DNA from 2 places in the Nigerium sp. genome. Region 1 is predicted to be linked to the other one. Evidence: riboswitches for the same ligand, from Rfam matches in the RefSeq annotation. Region 1 holds a riboswitch; the other holds the start of a gene.
What was found. Region 1 has a riboswitch for cobalamin ahead of mutA (methylmalonyl-CoA mutase small subunit). Riboswitches for the same ligand answer to the same signal wherever they lie in the genome.

Region 1 (11,693 bases):
CGCGGCCGGAGCCGGGGCCCTTGACGAAGACGTCCACGCGCTTCATGCCGTGCTCCATGGCGCGGCGTCCGGCGGCCTCGGCGGCCATCTGGGCGGCGAACGGCGTCGACTTGCGGGAGCCCTTGAAGCCGACGGTGCCGGCGGACGCCCACGAGACCACCTGCCCGTGCGGGTCGGTGATCGAGATGATCGTGTTGTTGAACGTGCTCTTGATGTGCGCCTGACCGGCGGTGACGTTCTTCTTCTCCTTGCGGCGGACCTTCGTCTTCGCCGTGTTACGGCCTGCAGTAGCCATAGATCTTGATGCTCTCCTGGATCGTGATGCCTAGGCCCCGCGTCAGCGGGCCTTCTTCTTGCCGGCGACGGCCTTCTTCTTGCCCTTGCGGGTACGGGCGTTGGTCCGGGTGCGCTGACCGCGGACCGGAAGGCCCATGCGATGACGACGGCCCTGGTAGGAGCCGATCTCGATCTTGCGACGGATGTCCGCGGCGACCGTGCGGCGCAGGTCGCCCTCGGTCTCGTAGTTGGCCTCGATGTGGTCGCGCAACTGGACGAGTTGCTCTTCCGTGAGGTCCTTGACGCGAACGTCCGGGCTGACGCCGGTGGCGTCCAGGGTCTCCTTGGCGCGGGTCTTCCCGATGCCGAAGATGTAGGTGAGGGCGACCTCGAGGCGCTTTTCGCGCGGGAGGTCGACTCCGATGAGACGTGCCATGTGCGGCGGTTACCTTTCAGTGCGTCGGCCCGTAGGCCGCGAAGGTGTCTGGCGTGCAGCGCCCCGTGCCGCCAAGCGCGGGCCCCGGCCTTCGTCCGGGGGTGTTCCAGGCCGGGTGGCCCGCCGCGTTCGCGGCGCCCGCCCTGGGTTTGCTGTCACGTTTTCTGTTGTGCGCCGGGGAGGACCCGGCTGGTTGCTGCGCTCCGGCGCGGCAGGGACTCAGCCCTGACGCTGCTTGTGCCGGGGGTTGTCGCAGATCACCATGACGCGACCGTGCCGGCGAATCACCTTGCACTTCGCGCAGATCCTCTTGACGCTCGGCTGAACCTTCATCGAGCAACTTTCTTGACTCGTCGTCGGGGGCACGAAACTGCCGCGCCTCGACTGGGTGGATGGTGGGCGTAACCTCGGTTACTTGTGTCGGTAGACGATGCGCCCACGCGAAAGGTCGTAGGGGGACAACTCGACGACCACGCGGTCGTTCTGAATGATGCGGATGTAGTGCTGCCGCATCTTGCCGGAGATGGTCGCCAGCACCTTGTGGCCGTTGGTCAGCTCCACCCGGAACATCGCGTTCGGCAAGGCCTCGACGACGGTCCCCTCGAGTTCGAGGGCTCCTTCTTTCTTCGCCACGAATTCCTACTCTGCTCTCGCGTTTGGTTGGCATCGGCCACGAGACACACGCGACCGACGACCAAGCTTACTTCACGCCTGGAAGGGGACCAAATCCGCTCGAGAGGTCCGCGCCGCACAGAGGGCTCGGAGGAGGCAGACGGACGCCGACGGCGTCCGGAACGACGATGGAGAGCCGGAGAAGAAGGAACTCAGAGGAGGATGACCAGCAGGATCACCAGGATCACCAGGGCGGCGGCGATGCCGCCGACCACCGTGGCCACGGTGCGCCCGCTGGGCGCCTTCGCCTCGCTCAACTCGCCCGGACGCCCGCCCGTCGTGGAGTCCTCGACGATGGCGGGCACCTGGTGCGTCGGGTGAGCGGGCAGCTCTTCGACCACCGGAACCAACTCGCCGAGGGTCTTCGCGGCGAAGACGGTGTCGAGGGCGCGACGGTAAGTCCAGTCGTCCAGCTTGCCCTGCTCGAAGGCGTCGTTGACCCGTGCGACCAGCGAATCACGCTCTCGATCGTCGACAGGTGCGTCGGGTGTCGAGCGGTACTTCGACGAGATCGGAAGGTCGCTGCTCATGCCGACCAGCCTACGGCCTCACGCCAAGAGGGTCATCTCGACGCCGACGAACATGTCCGACTCCCCCGACCCGGTGTAGATGCCGCGCAGCGGGGGGACGTCGCCGTAGTCGCGGCCGATCCCGACCTCCACGTGGAACTCGCCGGGCTCGACGCCGCCGAGCGTCGGGTCGATGCCGACCCACGCGCCGTCCCAGTACTGCAGCCACGCGTGCGACTCGCCGGTCGTCTTCTCGCCGACCACGGCGTCCGCCGACGGCATGACGTAGCCGGAGACGTACCGGGCCGGGATGCCCACCTCGCGCAGGGCGCCGAGGGATAGGTGCACCAGGTCCTGGCAGACGCCCGCGCCGGCGCTCCACGAATCGACCGCGCGCGCATGGACGTCGGTGGAGCCGGGGAGGTACTGAATGTGGCCCGCGATGGCGTCGAGCACCCTCCGGACGCAGTCGCGAGGCCGCTCGGTGCTGTCGGCCGCCGCGCGGGTGATCGCGCGCAACTCCTCGCCGGGCTGGACGCGCTCGGTGCAGTGGAGCCACTCGGTGTGGGCCTCCTCCTGCTCGGGGGCGAGGAGCTGCTCCCAGGTGAGCCCCTCGATCTCGAGCGGACGACGCTCGACCTCGACGGTGCTCGTCGCGACGACGTTCAGCCGGTCGTGGCGCTCGTGCACCTCGAAGCTGTCGACCTGCGTGCCCCAGTAGTCCACGTAGCGGCTCATCCAGGGCAGGGGCGACACGGTGATCGAGCTGGTCAAGACGAGCTGCTCGCGGGTCGAGCGCGGGGTCATGCGCGCCTCGTTGAACGACGCCGTCGCGCCGCCCGGGTAGGTGTACCCGGTCGTGTGGACGATCCGGATCTGCCGGCTCACCAGTTGCCTCCAATCCACTGGGCGGCGGTTGCCCCCTCGAAATACCGCTGCGAGATGGCCGAACCGGCCTGATTGAGCCGGACTTGCAGCCGGGCCATGCGGTCGGGCAGCCCCTCCAGCACCTCGCTCGTGCGCCGGTATTCCAGGGACGCCCGCGCCGTGCCCAGCTGCCGCTGGGCGTCGCTCTCGAAGCCGGTGCGGCGCTCCCCCAGATCGAGCTCGGCGAGCGACTGCTCGGCGGTCTGCAGCGTGTAGACCAGCGAGCGCGGGAACAGCCGGTCGAGCAGGAGGAACTCCGCGGCGTCCCGGTCGTTGACGGTGCCGCCGTACGTCCGGATGAACGCGTGGTGGGCCCCGCAGCCGCGCAGCACGTTGGCCCAGGCCGCCGCGCTGCCCGACGACGCGATCGCCGTCGTGATCAGCCGCGCCGTCATGTCGGCCCGCTCCAGGTTGCGGCCCAGCACGAGGAAGTGCCAGCCCTCGTCATGGCTCATCGTGTTGTCGGAGATGCCGGCGATGACGGCGGTGCGCTCCTTGATCGAGCGGAACATGCTCGCCGGACGCATGCGCTGCAGACGTCCGCCCCGCACCGCGTTCCACGTGGTGTTGATGGCCTCCCACATCTCGGTCGAGACCGTCTCGCGCGCCCGGCGGGCGGCCTCGCGGGCGCCGCCGATCGCGCTCACCACGGACGACGGCGAGTCGTCGTCGTAGCACAGCAGGCGCATGACCTCGGACTCGAGGTTCGCGCCCGGGTTCGGGTCCTCCGCGCCCATGACGCTCAGGAGGGCGCGCGCCGCGGCCTCCTGATCGACCGAGGGATCGTCGATGAGGAGCTGCAGGTGCACGTCCAGGGTGCGCGCGGTGTCCTCGGCGCGCTCGAGGTACCGGCCGATCCAGAACAGCGACTCGGCGATGCGGCTCAGCATGAGGTCTCCGTTCCGGCCTGGTTCTGCTGTTGCTGCTGCTCCTGCTGACGCGTGACGGCCTCGACGCCCAGCTCTTCGCGCGGCACGAACGCCGCGATCGACTGCCGGACACGCGGCTTCGTGCGCCGCTGGCGGCTGCGGACGCCGTCGCGGGCGAGCACCCACGTGTCCTTCGAGCCGCCGCCCTGAGAGCTGTTCACGATGAGCTGCCCCTCGGGCAGCGCGACGCGGGTCAACCCGCCGGGCAGGACGAAGATGTCGCCGCCGCCCGCGTTGACCGCGAACGGACGCAGATCGACGTGCCGCGGCTTCATCTGCCCGTCGATCATCGTCGGCACCGTCGACAACTGGACGACCGGCTGCGCGATCCACCCGCGCGGGTTCTCGATGACCTTGACCCGCAGATCGTCCAGCTCGGCCTTGTCTGCCTTGGGGCCGATCACAATGCCCTTGCCGCCCGAGCCGTCGACCGGCTTCAGAACGAGCTCGTCGAGACGGTCGAGCACCTCTTCGAGCTGGTCGGGCTCCTCGCAGCGCCACGTGTCGACGCCGGGGATGATCGGTTCCTCCGACAGGTAGTACCGGATGATGTCGGGCATGTAGGTGTAGATGAGCTTGTCGTCGGCGACGCCGTTGCCCACGGAGTTCGCCAGCGTCACGTTGCCGGCCCGCACCGCGTTGATGAGGCCCGCGGAGCCGAGCACCGAATCCGAACGGAAGACGGCCGGGTCGAGGAAGTCGTCGTCGACGCGCCGGTAGATGACGTGCACCGGACGCAGGCCCCGCGTCGTGCGGATCGACACGTGGCCGCCGTGGCAGACGAGGTCGCGGCCCTCGACGAGCTCACACCCCATCGTGCGCGCGAGCAGCGTGTGCTCGAAGTAGGCGGAGTTGTAGACGCCGGGGGTGAGCACGACGACCGTCGGATCCGACACCCCCGCGGGCGCCGCGGCCCGCAGGGCCGCCAGCAGCTTCGCCGGGTAGTTCTCCACCGGACGGATCCGGTGCCGGTTGGTGACCTCGGGCAGCGCCGAGAACAGAGCGTGCCGGTTGGTCATGACGTAGGAGACGCCGGACGGAACCCGCACGTTGTCTTCCAGCACCCGGAACGTGCCTTCGTTGTCGCGGATCAGGTCGATGCCGGCCACCTGGACGTGCACGCCGTTCGGGGGCCGGACGCCGTACATCGCGCGGTGGAAGTGCGGCGAGGAGATCACGACGCGGCGCGGCACCACACCGTCCTCGAACAGCTGCCCCCGCGTGTACACGTCGTCGAGGAAGGCCTCCAGCGCCTTCACCCGCTGCTTCACGCCCGACTCGACCGTGACCCACTCGTCGTAGAGCAGGACCCGGGGAACGATGTCGAGCGGGAACGGGTGCTCCTCGCCGCCGAAGTCGAAGGTCACGCCCTGGTCGACGTACGTGGATTTCACGTAGTCGGACCGCGAACGGATTTCCTCATCACTGAGCTTGCGCATCTGACGCAGCACGGAGCTGTAGGCAGGCCGCACGCCGTCGCCGCCAAGCATCTCGTCGTAGGCCGGCCCTGAGCCTGCGTAGTCGTCGAACAGTCCGCTTGTCACGAGGCACACACTATTGGCTATCTGTTACAGGCGGGTATCGAAGATCCCCCTTCGGGTGAGTCGCCGTCGGGCTCATCCGGACGCCCTTGCGGGCCCGGCAGACATCCTCGCTAGCCGCGCAGCGCCGGCTTCGGGACACCCCACCGCCGCATGGCGCGCCGCCATCCCGCGACGGGCGGCGGGAGGAAGGGCGTCCCCCCTTGTCGGAGACGCATGGGCGCGCAGTGAGTCGCCTGAAAAGCGACCGTTACATGCCCGGAACCGCCGGGCAACGGTCGCTCTTTAAGGTCGACGCATGTCCGACACCCCCGCCAGCGTACGGGTCGTCGTCATCGGCGGCGGCCCCGCTGCTCACCGCTTCGTGGCGTCTTACCTAGCCATCGCCCCGACGGACGCCCGCGTGACCGTCCTGACCCAGGAGCCGCGGCGTCCGTACGACCGCCTCGCCCTGCCCGCGACGATCACCACCGAGACAGACCTCACTCTCGATCCCGACATCTGGGACGACGCCCGCGTCGACCTCCGCGTCGGCGACCGGGCCCTCGGCATCGACCGCCGCAAGAGAACGGTGGCGTCCGCGTCCGGCGAGCACCGCTACGACTACTGCGTGCTGGCCACGGGCTCGCGCGCGGCGACGCTGAAGGTGCCGGGCGCGGACCGCGCGCTCGGGCTACGCACCGTCGACGACGTCGCGGCGATCCGCGCCGAGGTGGAGCGGCAGAAGGGACGCCTCGGGCGTCCGCCGGTCGCGCTGGTGGTCGGCGGCGGCGTCTGGGGGCTGGAGGTCGCCAGCGGGCTGCGCGGCCTGGGGGCCCGGTCCGGCATCGTGCAGGCCCGGCCGTGGCTGATGGCCGAGCAGCTCGGCGAGGCGCCGGGTCGGGCGCTGAACGCGGTCGTCGGCGCGGCGGGGATCTCGCTGCACCTGGGCAGGCGTCCGGTGGGCATCGCCCTCGACGCGGGCAACGAGGTGACGGGCGTCCAGTTCCGCGATCGGGCGTCCGTGCCGGCCGACCTGGTCGTCGCCGCCGTCGGCACGCGCCCGCGCGACGGTCTCGCCGCGGAGGCGGGGTTGGCGGTCGCCGACGACGGGGGCGTCCTGGTCGACGCGTCGTGCCGGACGTCCGACCCGCACATCTACGCCATCGGCGAGGTGGCCAGCCACGGCGGCCGTACCGGCGGCCTGGGCGCCGCGGCCGATGCGATGGCGGAGGTCGCCGCGGCCCGGTTGTCCGGGCGCGCCGCCTGCTACGCGGGCCACCTCGCATCGGTGGCGCTGCGGCTGCCCGGCATCGAGGTCGCGACCTTCGGGGACGCGGCGTCGCGGACGCCCGGGGCGCTCGATGTGATGTACTCGGACCCGGCCCGCGGGCTGTTCCAGAAGATCGTGCTGGCCTCGGATTGCCGCACCCTCCTCGGCGGGGTGTTCGTCGGGGACGCCTCCCCCTTCGACGCGCTGCTGCCCTTGGTGGGCCAGCCGCTCGAGGAGCCGGCGTCCACCTTCTTGTCGTTCGTCGAGGAGTCGGTCGCCCCCGCCGTGCCGCTGCGTCCGGTCGGCGCGGCGCCGGGCGCGAGGCGTCCGTCCCACGTCCCCCACCGAAAGGCGATCGGTGTCTGAGGCTGCCGAACTGAATCCCCCCAGCGAGCTCGCCGGCTTCCGCATCGGTGTGACGTCGCACCGCCGGGCCGACGAACTCATCGGGGGTCTCGAGCGTCGCGGGGCGCAGGTGCTGCGCGCCCCCGCGCTGCGGCTGGCGACGCGCGACGACGTCGACGCCGTCGTCGCGGAGACCCGCGCGGTGCTGGCGCTCGACCCCGACGTCGTCCTGGTGACGACGGGGTACGGGCTGCGGCGGTGGCTGGAGACCGCCGACGGGGCCGGCCTCGGCGACGACCTGCGGGCGCTGCTGGGCCGCACCCGGCTGGCGGTGCGCGGCAACAAGGCGAAGGGCCAGGTGCGGGCGCTCGAGTTGCCCGACCCGGTCGGGGCGACCCCCGAGACGATGGCCGAGGTCGTGAGCGACCTGCTCGCCGAGGGCGTGTCGGGGCTGCGCGTGGGCGTCCAATTGCACGGGCTGACCGACGTCCACGAGGTCGACCGGCTGCGCTCGGCGGGCGCGCGGGTGCTCACCGTCGCCCCCTACCGCTGGGAGTCGGCCGACCAGGCCGGGCGCCTGGCCGACCTGGTGCGGCAGGTCTGCGACCACCGGTTGGACGCCGTGACGTTCGCCGCGGCACCGGCCGTGGACGCCGTGCTCGCCCTGGCCGAGGAGTTGGGCCGCCGGGACGACTTCATCGCCGCGCTGAACTCGGGGGTCGCCGCCGTGGCGATCGGGCCGGTGTGCGCCGCGCCGCTGGAGGCGGCCGGGGTGACGCCGTTCGTGCCCGACCGGTTCCGGCAAGGGGCGATGGTGAAGCTGCTGGCGTCCGAGGTGGCCCGGACGGTGGGCGTCCGGGCCGAGACGTCGCGGGGCGAGGTCATCGTCCGGAGCGCGGGCGCGATCGTCGGCGAGGTGTTCGTCCCGCTGTCGCCCGCTCAGGTCGCGATCATGAAGACGCTCGCCGAGCGTCCGGGGGCGGTGGTCTCGCGACCGGCGCTGCTGGCGGAGACGTCCGGGCTCGGCACCGAGCACGCGCTCGAGATGGCGATCTCCCGCCTCCGGCGGGCGCTGCCGCTGCCGATCATCGAGACCGTCCTACGGCGCGGCTACCGGCTGGCGCCCTGACGCCACCGACGCACAAGCGCGCCCCACGCGCAGCACACCTGGACGATCGCCCCGATTGCGCGGTCCGGCCTCCTCGCCGCGGCGTTCTGTGTAGTGTGACCGGTGCTGGTGCGGCCCGTCGTCAGGCGAGCCGCCGCAAGAGGGAACCCGGTGTGATTCCGGGGCTGTCCCGCAGCGGTGAAGGGGAACGACATCACACCGACGCACTGGGCCACACGGCCTGGGAAGCGGTGATGGAGGAAGGCCGGGAGCGATCCCGAAACGCCCCTGAGCCCGAAGACCTGCCAGCCGTGGCGGCGTGAGCCGTCGCGTCGGTGCCCCTGGAGGGTGCGCGGGTTGGTGACCCGCAAGCTCCCCGGGGCGTGGCCATTGCCGAGGAGCAGACATGAAGATTGCCAGCCACCGCACCCCCGGGTGTGTGCGATGGGCACGACGGTGCCCACCCCCGTCGACGCCGCCCACGGCGGCTGGCCGGGGGTCGCGACGCAGACCAGCGGGGCAACGAACTGCCGCCGCGTCTTCTGCGCGCCGGTTGGCATGACCTAGCCGGTGCCCGAGCAGAGGCACCCTGACCCTTTCAGGAGCAGGAGTCGCATGAGCACGACCGATCCGGTCGCCCCCGCCCCCGGCGTGGACGAACCCGAACAGCTTGCTTTGGCCGAGGACTTCCCGTCGGCCACCGAAGAGGAGTGGGAGGTGGCGGTCGCCAAGGTTCTCAACCGCAACCGCCCACCGGACCACCAACTCACCGCCGAGCAGTGCCTCCAACGCCTCACCGTGCACACCCTCGACGGCCTGGACATCAAGCCGATGTACCGCGCCGACGACGTGCCCGGCCCCCTGGGCCACCCCGGCGTCGTCCCCTTCACGCGCGGCACCACGGTGCGCAACGGCGAGATGGACGCCTGGGACGTCCGCGCGCTCCACGAGGACCCGGACCCCGCGTTCACCCGGAAGGCCGTGCTCACCGATCTGGAGCGCGGCGTCACCTCCGTCTGGCTGCGCGTGGATCCCGACGCCGTGCAGCCGGACGACCTCGCCGACGACCTGGCCGACGTGCTGCTCGACATGGCCAAGGTGGAGGTCTCCAGCCGCTACGACCAGCAACGCGCCGCCGAGGCCCTGCTGGCCGTGTACGAGGGCTCGGACAAGGCGAAGGAAGACCTGCAGCTCAACCTGGGCATCGACCCGCTCGGGTTCGCGGCCCTGCACGGCGGCCCCGCCGACCTGTCCGGGCTCGCGGGGTGGGTGCGTCGCCTCGACGGGTACACGAAGTCGCGCGCCATCACGGTGGACGCCACGATCTACCACAACGCCGGCGCCGGCGACGTCGCGGAACTGGCCTGGGCGCTGGCCACCGGCACGGAGTACGTGCGCGCCCTCATCGAGCAGGGGGTGAGCGCCGACGAGGCGTTCGACGCCATCAACTTCCGCGTTACAGCCACCCACGACGAGTTCCTCACCATCGCCCGGCTGCGCGCGCTGCGCACCTGCTGGGCGCGCGTCGGCGAGGTCTTCGGCGTGGCCGAGGAGCGCCGGGGCGCCCGGCAGGAGGCCGTCACGAGCTGGCGCGAGCTCACGCGCGAGGACCCGTACGTGAACATCCTGCGCGGCACGATCGCCACCTTCTCGGCGGCCGTCGGCGGGGCCGAGTCCGTCACCACGCTGCCGTTCTGCGCCGCGCTGGGCCTGCCCGCCGACGACTTCGCCCGCAAGATCGCGCGGAACAGCGGCATCATCCTCGCCGAGGAGGTGAACGTCGGGCGCGTCAACGACCCGGCCGGCGGCTCCTTCTACGTCGAGTCACTGACCCGCAGCCTCGCCGAGGCCGGCTGGGCGCAGTTCCAGGCCGTGGAGGCGGCAGGCGGCATGGCCGCGGCCCTGGCCGGCGGGCACGTCGCCGGCGTCCTGGATGCCGAGAACGCCGAGCGCGCCAAGCGCCTGGCCACCCGCAAGCAGCCGATCACCGCAGTGAGCGAGTTCCCGCTCATCGGCGCCAAGTCGGTGGAGACGAAGCCGTTCCCGGACGCCCCGGAGCGGGCCGGCTTGCCGTGGCACCGCGACTCGGAGGTCTTCGAGGCGCTCGTCGACCGCTCCGCGTCGGCGCCGCAGCGGCCGCAGGTCTTCCTGGCCTGCCTCGGCACCCGGCGCGACTTCGGCGGGCGCGAAGGCTTCTCCGCCCCGGTGTGGCACATCGCCGGCATCGAGACCCCCGAGTGCGAGGGCGGCACCACCGCCGAGGTCGTGGAGGCCTTCCGGGCCTCCGGCGCCCAGGTGGCCAACCTGTGCTCGTCGGCGAAGGTCTACGCCGAGCAAGGCCTCGAGGTCGCCAGGGCCCTCAAGGACGCCGGCGCGAAGGCCGTCTATCTCTCGGGCGCCTACAAGGAGCTCGGCGACGACGCCGCGGAGGCCGAGCAGGTCTTCGCCGGACGCCTCTTCCTGGGCATGGACGTCGTCGACGTCCTCACCCACACCCTCGACCTCATGGGAGTTGCACAGTGAGCACCCTTCCTCGTTTCGATTCCATCGATCTGGGCACCGCCTCGGTGCCCGCGGACGCCGCCGAGCGGTTCGCCGCCCTGGCCGCGCAGGCCGGCACCGGGGAGCCGTGGACCACGCCCGAGCAGATCCCGGTGGGCACCCTCTTCACCGAGGCCGTCTACCAGGACATGGACTGGCTGGACACCTACGCGGGCATTCCCCCGTTCACCCACGGGCCCTACGCCACGATGTACGCCTACCGTCCCTGGACGATCCGGCAGTACGCGGGGTTCTCCACCGCGAAGGAGTCCAACGCCTTCTACCGCCGCAACCTCGCGGCCGGCCAGAAGGGCTTGTCGGTGGCCTTCGACCTGCCCACCCACCGCGGCTACGACTCGGACAATCCGCGCGTCCCCGGTGACGTCGGCATGGCCGGTGTCGCCGTGGACTCCATCTACGACATGCGCGAGCTGTTCGCGGGCATCCCGCTGGACCGGATGAGCGTGTCGATGACGATGAACGGCGCGGTGCTGCCGATCCTGGCCCTCTACGTGGTGACGGCCGAGGAGCAGGGCGCGAAGCCCGAGCAACTCGCGGGGACGATCCAAAACGACATCCTCAAAGAGTTCATGGTGCGCAACACCTACATCTACCCGCCGCTGCCCTCGATGCGGATCATCTCCGACATCTTCGCCTTCGCCAGCGCGAACATGCCGAAGTGGAACTCCATCTCGATCTCCGGCTACCACATGCAGGAGGCGGGGGCGACCGCCGACATCGAGATGGCGTACACGCTCGCGGACGGCGTCGACTACATCCGCGCCGGGGAGTCGGTCGGCCTCAAGGTGGACCAGTTCGCGCCCCGCCTGAGCTTCTTCTGGGCGATCGGCACGAACTTCTTCATGGAGGTCGCCAAGATGCGTGCCGCCCGCATGCTGTGGGCGAAGCTCGTGAACCAGTTCGGCCCGAAGAACCCCAAGTCGATGAGCCTGCGCACGCACTCGCAGACGTCGGGTTGGTCGCTCACCGCGCAGGACGTCTACAACAACGTGATCCGCACCTGCGTGGAGGCCATGGCCGCCACCCAGGGGCACACGCAGTCGCTGCACACGAACTCCCTGGACGAGGCGATCGCCCTGCCCACCGACTTCAGCGCCCGCATCGCCCGGAACACGCAGTTGTTCATCCAGCAGGAG
Region 2 (7,330 bases), on a different contig from region 1:
GGCCAGACGCCGGTACCAGGCGCTGTTCGGGGTGGTCAGGACGGAGCCCGCGACCGCGCACGCGGCCACGCCCGCCCCGACGCCGGCCAGCGTGCGACTCCACCGCCGGGGACGCGTGTTCGCCGTGGCGCGCCGGATGGCCTCGTCGAATCCCACGGTGCCTCCGGGCGGGTCGCCGAGCAGAGCGGAGGCGTCCTGCTCGCTACGCACGGCGTCATGGATGAGGCTGCCCACCAAAGGACGCGCCACGTGGTTCGACACCGGGGTGACGAACCCCACCCAGTGCGACGCGAGCCCCGGCGTGAGCACGGGTACGGTTCCCACGAGCCGGGGCGCGAGCCCGGTCACCCGGGCGTACCGCCGCATCATGTCGGTGTAGGTGAGCACCTCGTCCATCCCGATGTCGATGGTGCGGTTGACGCCGGGGTCGAGCTTGGCCGCGGCGATCAGGTAGTGGACGACGTCGTCGATGGCGATGGGCTGGATGCGGTTGCGCAGCCACCGGGGCCCGACGCTGACCGGGAGACGCTCGGTGAGGTGCCGCAGCATGTCGAAGGACGCCGACCCCTCCCCGAGCACCACCCCGGCCTGCAGCACGGCGGTGGGGACGCCGGACGCCATCAGGATCTCGCCGACCTCCACGCGCGAGGCCATGTGGTCGGAGAGCTCGCCCTCCGGATGCAGGCCGCTCAGGTAGACGATGCGTTGCACGTCGGCGTCGAGGGCGGCCGCGGCGAAGGTCCGGGCGAGTGCCCGGTCGCGCTCGCGGAAGCGGCCGGCGGCGTCCATGGAGTGGAGCAGGTAGTAGGCGACCCCGATCCCGGCGAGCGCGCCGGCCACGTCGTCGGCGTCGGAGGCGTCCCCCTGGACGACCTCGACCCGGTCGCGCCACGCCGGATCGAGCTTGGCCGGCGTGCGGGCCAGGACGCGCACCGCCCAGCCCTCATCCAGGAGCGCGGGGACGAGCCGGGCGCCGACGGCTCCAGAGGCGCCGGTCACGAGAGCGAGGGGTGGGGTCATGTCAGCCTCCCAGGGCGAAGACGTAGGGCAGCGCCAGGAGCATCCCCAGCGACCAGGTGAGATGAGACGCGATGGGCCCCAACACCCCGCCCGTGACGCGGCGTTGGGCGGTGGTGAGAAACCCGAGGCAGAGAGCGGCGAAGGTGAGCAGCGGCACCCCGGAGAACAGGGTGGACGACGCGTACAACACCGCGGAGCCGAGCCCGTTGACCCGCCGGTCGAGCGAGGCGTAGACGGCGCCGCGGAAGAACAGCTCCTCGGCCATCCCGTTGATGGCCGTGATGATGGCGACCACCCACAGGGATCCGTACCGGGCATGGTTGAGCAGGCCCTCGACGGGCGCGCGCAAGAAGGGGATTTGGGCGACCACGAACGCGCCGGCCAGGAAGATCGCCAGCAGCATCAGCCCCAGGATCAGCCCCTGCAGGACGCCGCGGGTCGGGCCGCCGGAGCGGCCCCGTCCGCGGCCCAGATGCAGGGGGCCGGACGCGAAGGCGCCCACGGTCCACAGTGCGGCGACCCCGAGGGTGGCTGCGTAGAACAGCGGGTCTCCCGGGCGGACGGCCAGCGCCAGGCCCAGCGCGACCGCCCCGAGCACCAAGGTGACCCCGACGACGACGCGTCGACGCCGGCGGACGGCGGGGCTCTCCTCGTGGTTCCGCTCCACCGGACGGATCAGCGAGGCGGTGAAGAAACTCCGCAACTCACCGAACGGATCGGTCACCGGGTCAGACCTCGACGGTGCCGGCGTCGCCGGGCTCGGCCATGGGCGTGTCCTCTCGGGAGTCGCTGCGCTCACCCTAAACGTGAGACAAACCTTGTACAAGCAGGTCAGCCGTTCGAACGGCGCTGGCTCGCGGCGCGACGCCGCTACGCTCGCGGTTTTCCCGGCCCCTCAGTGGGTGGGCCGATAGCCGGAGCGGTCGGCGTCCGTGATGCGTCGGAGGATTCTCGCGGGGGTTCCGGCGACGATGGTGCGCGCCGGGACGTCCTTGGTGACGATGCTGCCGGCCGCGATGACGGCCCCGTCTCCGATGGTCACGCCCCCGAGGATCGTGACGCCTCCGCCGACCCAGACGCTGTCGCCGAGAGTGATGGTCCTTGCGCGGCACGCTCCCTCGCGGCGTTCGACCGGGTCGAGGGCGTGGTCGGCGGTGTAGAGGCCGACTTTCGGGCCGAGCAGGACGTCGTCCCCGGTCGTGATGGGCGCCCCGTCGAGCATCACGCAGTCGAAGTTGCCGTAGAAGCGATCACCGAGGTGGATGTTGCGCCCGAACTCGCAGCGGAACGTCGGCTCGAAGCTCGCCCCCTCACCCGCCGACCCGACCAGCGCGTGCAGCAGCGCCTCGCGCTCGGCCGGCGGGCGGCCGTAGGACGCGTTGTAGTCGTCGCTCGCGCGGACCGCCGCTGCGCGTGCCTCGATCAGCTCGGGGCTGAGATCGTCGTACATCGCGCCGGACGCCATCCGGGCGAACAGGGCGTCGAGGGTCATGGGGGTCCTCCAGATTCGTGGTCGGATGGGCGGGGGAAGCGCGCTTCACCGCGCGCGGTCGTGCGCCGGAAAGAGCTCGCCCAGCACCTCCAGGACGCCGTCGGCAGCGTTCGCCGGCGCGACGCGGTCGGCCGCGTCCTTCACCTCGGGGCGCGCGTTCGCCATCGCGACGGCGAGCCCCGCGGCGTCCAGCATCTCGAGGTCGTTGTGGTTGTCGCCGAAGGCGACGACGTCCGCCCAGTCGACACCCCAGTGGTCGAGGAGTCGGGCGAGTCCCGTGGCCTTGTGGTGGCCGGGCGCGTTCACGTCGACGTCCTCGGGGCCGGACGCCGCCGCCGCGACCCCGTGGCCCAACGCGCGGCTCAGCTGTTCGGCGACCGCGACCGGGTCGTCGACTCGCAGGGACGCCTTCACGACCGTCTCCGCGATCTCGCCGACATCGTCCAGCATCGTCAGGCGCGGGTAGTACAGCCGCGCCCAGGCCTCGTCGGCGTCCCGGACCCAGGTGGCATGCAGGCGCCCTCGACCGAGGAGACGAGGTAGGGGTGACGTAGGTCTTCCAGCGTGCCGACGAGGGCGCGGCCGAGGGCTGGGTCGGGCTCGACCGCGAAGAGCGGCGTCTCGCGGCCCGTGTCGTAGACGAAGTGGCCGTTCTCCGCGGCGAAGGCGACGGCGTCCGTGGGTTCGAAGAACGAGCGCAACTGCCAGCTCTGGTTGCCGCTCGCCACCACGAACCGGACGCCGCGCTCGCCCAGCCGCGCGAGCAGCCGCGCGAAGCGGGGCCGGTCGTAGGTCATGTCGGGGCGCAGGAACGTGCCGTCCATGTCGACGGCGACCACGCGGAGGCTCATGGGCTGACTCTAGACGGCCGCAGAGGAGACCGATTCCCGGCCCCGGCGGGTCGCTTGCGCGACGGTCGGCCGCCCCGGACGCCCGCGTGGGCCACGTTGACGAAGAACACACGTGTGATTACTGTCCGGGGTGCTGGTTCAGCCGCCGGACCCCCTCCCGGGCCGGGTGGCTGAGGCAACAGGGAACCCGGTGCGACTCCGGGGCTGCCCCGCAGCGGTATGAGGGAACGACCGGCGGCATCGAGCACTGGCCAGGTGGCTGGGAAGCGTCGCCCAGTAGGACCAACGCCCTTGGCGTCCGCCCTCGAGCCCGAAGACCTGCCGGCGCTCAGACAGACCACTGCTTCGAGGAGAGAGCATGTCGAACACGACCTCTGACAAGGCGATTCGCACCACGACGTCCGGCAGCCTGCCCCGGACGGACGCCCTCATCGCCGCCAACGCCGCCCGCACGCTGGCCGACGACGGGTTCACGCTGCAGAAAACCCCCGAGTTCGACCGGCTCGTCGCCGAGGCGGTCGCCGACGTCGTCGCGCGGCAACGGGAGGCCGGCATCACGCTGCTGGGCGACGGCGAGTTCGGCAAGGCGATGTCGAACGCGGTCGACTACGGCGCCTGGTGGTCGTACTCGTTTCAGCGGGTCTCCGGACTCGAACTCGCCGACGGCGACCTGTTCACCCAGCCGGACGCCGTCTCCACCCCGGGCAACCTCCGCCTGACCTCGTTCCCCAACCGACGGGATCGGCAGCTCTTCCCCCGCGTCTACTCCGACCCGGTCGACGTCGGCGGGGTCTCCACGGGCTCGATCGCCACCGCGTTCCCGTCGACCACCGGACGGCTCGCTTACACGGGGCACGACGCGGTGGCCACCGACATCCGCAACCTCAAGGCGGCCCTCCGGCCGGGCGAGCAGGGATTCCTGACCGCCATCTCGCCGGGCAGCGCCGCCCGCGTGGGGAACCAGTACTACGCCACGGACGAGGAGCACATCTGGGCCTGGGCGGACGCGCTGCGCGAGGAGTACCGCGCGATCACGGACGCCGGCCTCGTCGTTCAGATCGACGACCCGTCGCTGGCCGAGAACTGGGACCAGATCACGCCCGAGCCCAGCGTCGCGGACTACCAGCAGTTCACCCAGCTCCGCATCGACGCCCTCAACCACGCCATCGAGGGTCTGCCGACGGAGCTCGTCCGTCTCCACCTGTGCTGGGGTTCCTGGCACGGCCCGCACACCACCGACATCGGGATCGCCGACATCCTCCCCGTCGTCCTCAACGCCCGGGTCGGGTCGCTGTCTTTCGAGGCCGGCAATGTCCGCCACGAGCACGAATGGGTGGTCTGGCGCGACGTGGCGGTGCCCGACGACCTCGTCCTCGTGCCGGGCGTGGTGAGCCACGCCACCAACGTCGTGGAGCACCCCGACCTGGTCGCCCAACGCATCCGCCGATTCACGGACGCCGTCGGCGCCGACCGGGTGATCGCCTCCACCGACTGCGGGCTGGGCGGACGTGTCCATGCCGACGTCGCGTGGGCGAAGCTGGGCACCCTCGGCGAGGGCGCCCGACGCGCGATCGCGTCGGCGTCGTAGCCCGGGAGGCGACGTCATGGCTGGTCAGACGCACGCTGCCGAGGGTGAGCGCGGCGCGACGGAAGGTGCGGCGACGAGGGAACTCGCCCTCATCGGCATCGGTGCCGGCGACCCGGACTGGATCACGCTCGAGGCCGTGAAGGCCATCCGGTCCCTCGACGTCCTCTTCGTGGTCGTCAAGGAAGAGGAGTACGACGAGCCCGTCCGGTTCCGGCGCGAGCTGGTGGCCGCCCACCGGACGCCTGAGCCACCCCTGCGCGTCGTCGAGTTGCGCGACCCGCCGCGTCCCTGGCAGACGACCGCCGACTATCCGGCGGCGGTCGCCCGGTGGCGCGCCCAGCGTCTCGCGCAGTGGTCGGACGCCGTGGCGTCCGGCCTGAACGACGGCGAGCGGGGCGGATTCCTGGTGTGGGGCGACCCGAGCCTGTACGAGAGCACGCTCGCGATCGTGCGCGAGCTGGTGGACGCCGCGCCCGCGGGCCGGCGGATCGGCGTCCGCGTGATCCCCGGCATCTCGTCCGTGCTGGCCCTCGCGGCCCGCCACCGCATCCCGCTCAACCGCCAGGGCCGGGCTGTCCAGATCAGCCCCGCCCGGCTCCTGTCCGACGGCATGCCCGCCGACGCCGACGACGTCGTCGTCATGCTCGACGGACGCCAGACCTTCGCCCACATCGACCCCACGGGGATCGACCTCTACTGGGGCGCCTACCTCGGTACCCCCGATGAGATCCTGCTGGCCGGTCCGCTCGGGGAGATCGCCGACGAGGTGCTCCGCGTCCGCGCCGAGGCGGCGGCTCGCAAAGGCTGGATGTTCGACACCTACCTGCTGCGGCGGCGCTGACGGCGTGCAGGGGCCGCGATCGTTGCCGCCCACGAAACAGTTGACACAACGGAAACCATCTAGCTAAAGTTTCCGTCATGGAAAACAACCTCAGTGCTCAGGACGCCGCCTCCGCCCGCGCGGCACTCGCCGATGTGGACGCGGCCAAGAAGGCCGTCAAGGACGCTCCGTGGCCGACGTGGCTCTACTTCGTGAACGCGGCGTTGCTGACGCTGATGGGCTTGTCCCTGCTGCTGGGCGAACCGGCGTGGATCTGGGGCTGGTGCGCGATCGGGGTGGCCATCCTGGTGGTGAACCTCGGCGCGGCCCGGGCGATGGGCATCTCGAGCGCGTTGCCGTCGAGCGTGGCCTTCCTGACGTGCGTGGGGGTCGCGATCGGGCTGCTGGTCGTCCCGGCGGTGCTGCGCGAGGCCGCGTTCTTCCCGGTCGGCCCGGCGCTGATCGTGCCGTGCGCGCTGGGGGCCGGCGTGGTGTACCTGGTCGGGTCCGCGATCCATTACCGGAGCACGCGCCGATGAGCGCGTCCGACCTGGATCCGGTGATCCACCCCACGCATCGGCTGCGGATCTGCGCGATGCTCATCGCCGGCAACTCGGTCGAGCTGGGTGTGGTGCGCGATCACCTGGAGTTGAGTGCCTCGGCGCTGTCGAAGCAGGTGTCCGCGCTGGTGGACGCCGGGTACGTCAAGCAGGAGCGGGACCGGGCCGACTCCCGCAGAGTCTGGCTGTCGCTGACGCGACGGGGGGCGTCCGCTTATCGCAGGCACGTGAGCGCCCTGCGCGAGATCGTCGCCGAAGCCGAGCGGGCGTCGGCGGAGACGTCCTGACGTTCCCGCGGGAACGTCCCCGGGTCGTCAGGGGCCCTCCCGCCGGACGCCGAGCAGCCGCGCGACCAGCGCGGCGAGGCGGGCGGCGTCCATGCTGGGATGGCCGGAGAGCGGGACGACGATCTCGGGCAGGCTCCAGCCCTCGACGTTGAGGCGGGCGGTCTGCGCCGCGAGGTCGACGTGGATCCAGTAGTCGATGCAGGGTGCCTCGTCGAACTGGCTGCCGTACGACTCGCGTAGGCCGGCGTCCGGGTAGCGGGCGTCGAAGAGGCGCGGGTCGGCCTCCCAGAGGAGGGCGGCGAGGCGTCCGTCGGGCTCGGTCACGCACTGCCACACGAAACCGACGCCGGCCGCGTCGAACACCGGGGCGCACGCGGCGACCACGGCGTCCGCCCAGGCGCGATCGGGCTCGGCGAGGCGGTCGAGGTCGCTCATCGGGGATCTTCGGAAAGGTGCGCAGGACGACATCTCATGCGCCCATGGTGACAGCCGACGGCGCCCGGCGTCCCCACGGGGGTGGCCTGCCGGACGCTGCGTGCGTTCCCGCGGGAACGCACGCGCAGGCGTCCGCTCTGGCAGGCTGGCCGTATGCAACGACGCATCGGCTACGCGGACCGCACCGAGAACGCGGCCGCTCTCGCCCGCATGGGCTACGACTACCTGGAGGCGCGGCTGACCGAGTTCGACCTCGGGACGCCCGACGGCACCCGCG

Region 2: linked by a shared signal. The riboswitch ahead of WMJ97_RS04190 (cobalamin-independent methionine synthase II family protein) and the one ahead of mutA (methylmalonyl-CoA mutase small subunit) in region 1 are both predicted to bind cobalamin.

The regions. Positions count from the first base shown of each region.
Region 1 is NZ_JBDHZL010000028.1:6,226-17,918, forward strand. Features, by position in the region: gene rpsK (30S ribosomal protein S11) at 1-295, opposite strand, end outside; gene rpsM (30S ribosomal protein S13) at 338-712, opposite strand; gene rpmJ (50S ribosomal protein L36) at 932-1,045, opposite strand; gene infA (translation initiation factor IF-1) at 1,124-1,345, opposite strand; gene WMJ97_RS07120 (DUF1707 domain-containing protein) at 1,537-1,914, opposite strand; gene WMJ97_RS07125 (transglutaminase family protein) at 1,933-2,781, opposite strand; gene WMJ97_RS07130 (alpha-E domain-containing protein) at 2,778-3,710, opposite strand; gene WMJ97_RS07135 (circularly permuted type 2 ATP-grasp protein) at 3,704-5,293, opposite strand; gene WMJ97_RS07140 (FAD-dependent oxidoreductase) at 5,589-6,908, shown strand; gene WMJ97_RS07145 (uroporphyrinogen-III synthase) at 6,901-8,016, shown strand; cobalamin riboswitch at 8,106-8,320, shown strand; gene mutA (methylmalonyl-CoA mutase small subunit) at 8,611-10,518, shown strand; gene scpA (methylmalonyl-CoA mutase) at 10,515-11,693, shown strand, end outside.
Region 2 is NZ_JBDHZL010000011.1:43,694-51,023, reverse strand. Features, by position in the region: partial or broken gene WMJ97_RS04215 (NAD(P)H-binding protein) at 1-1,020, opposite strand, end outside; gene WMJ97_RS04210 (CPBP family intramembrane glutamic endopeptidase) at 1,022-1,744, opposite strand; gene WMJ97_RS04205 (sugar O-acetyltransferase) at 1,916-2,512, opposite strand; gene WMJ97_RS04200 (HAD hydrolase family protein) at 2,558-2,962, opposite strand; gene WMJ97_RS04195 (HAD hydrolase family protein) at 2,965-3,363, opposite strand; cobalamin riboswitch at 3,481-3,704, shown strand; gene WMJ97_RS04190 (cobalamin-independent methionine synthase II family protein) at 3,722-4,951, shown strand; gene cobF (precorrin-6A synthase (deacetylating)) at 4,968-5,792, shown strand; gene WMJ97_RS04180 (hypothetical protein) at 5,870-6,310, shown strand; gene WMJ97_RS04175 (transcriptional regulator) at 6,307-6,618, shown strand; gene WMJ97_RS04170 (hypothetical protein) at 6,646-7,053, opposite strand; gene WMJ97_RS04165 (TIM barrel protein) at 7,207-7,330, shown strand, end outside.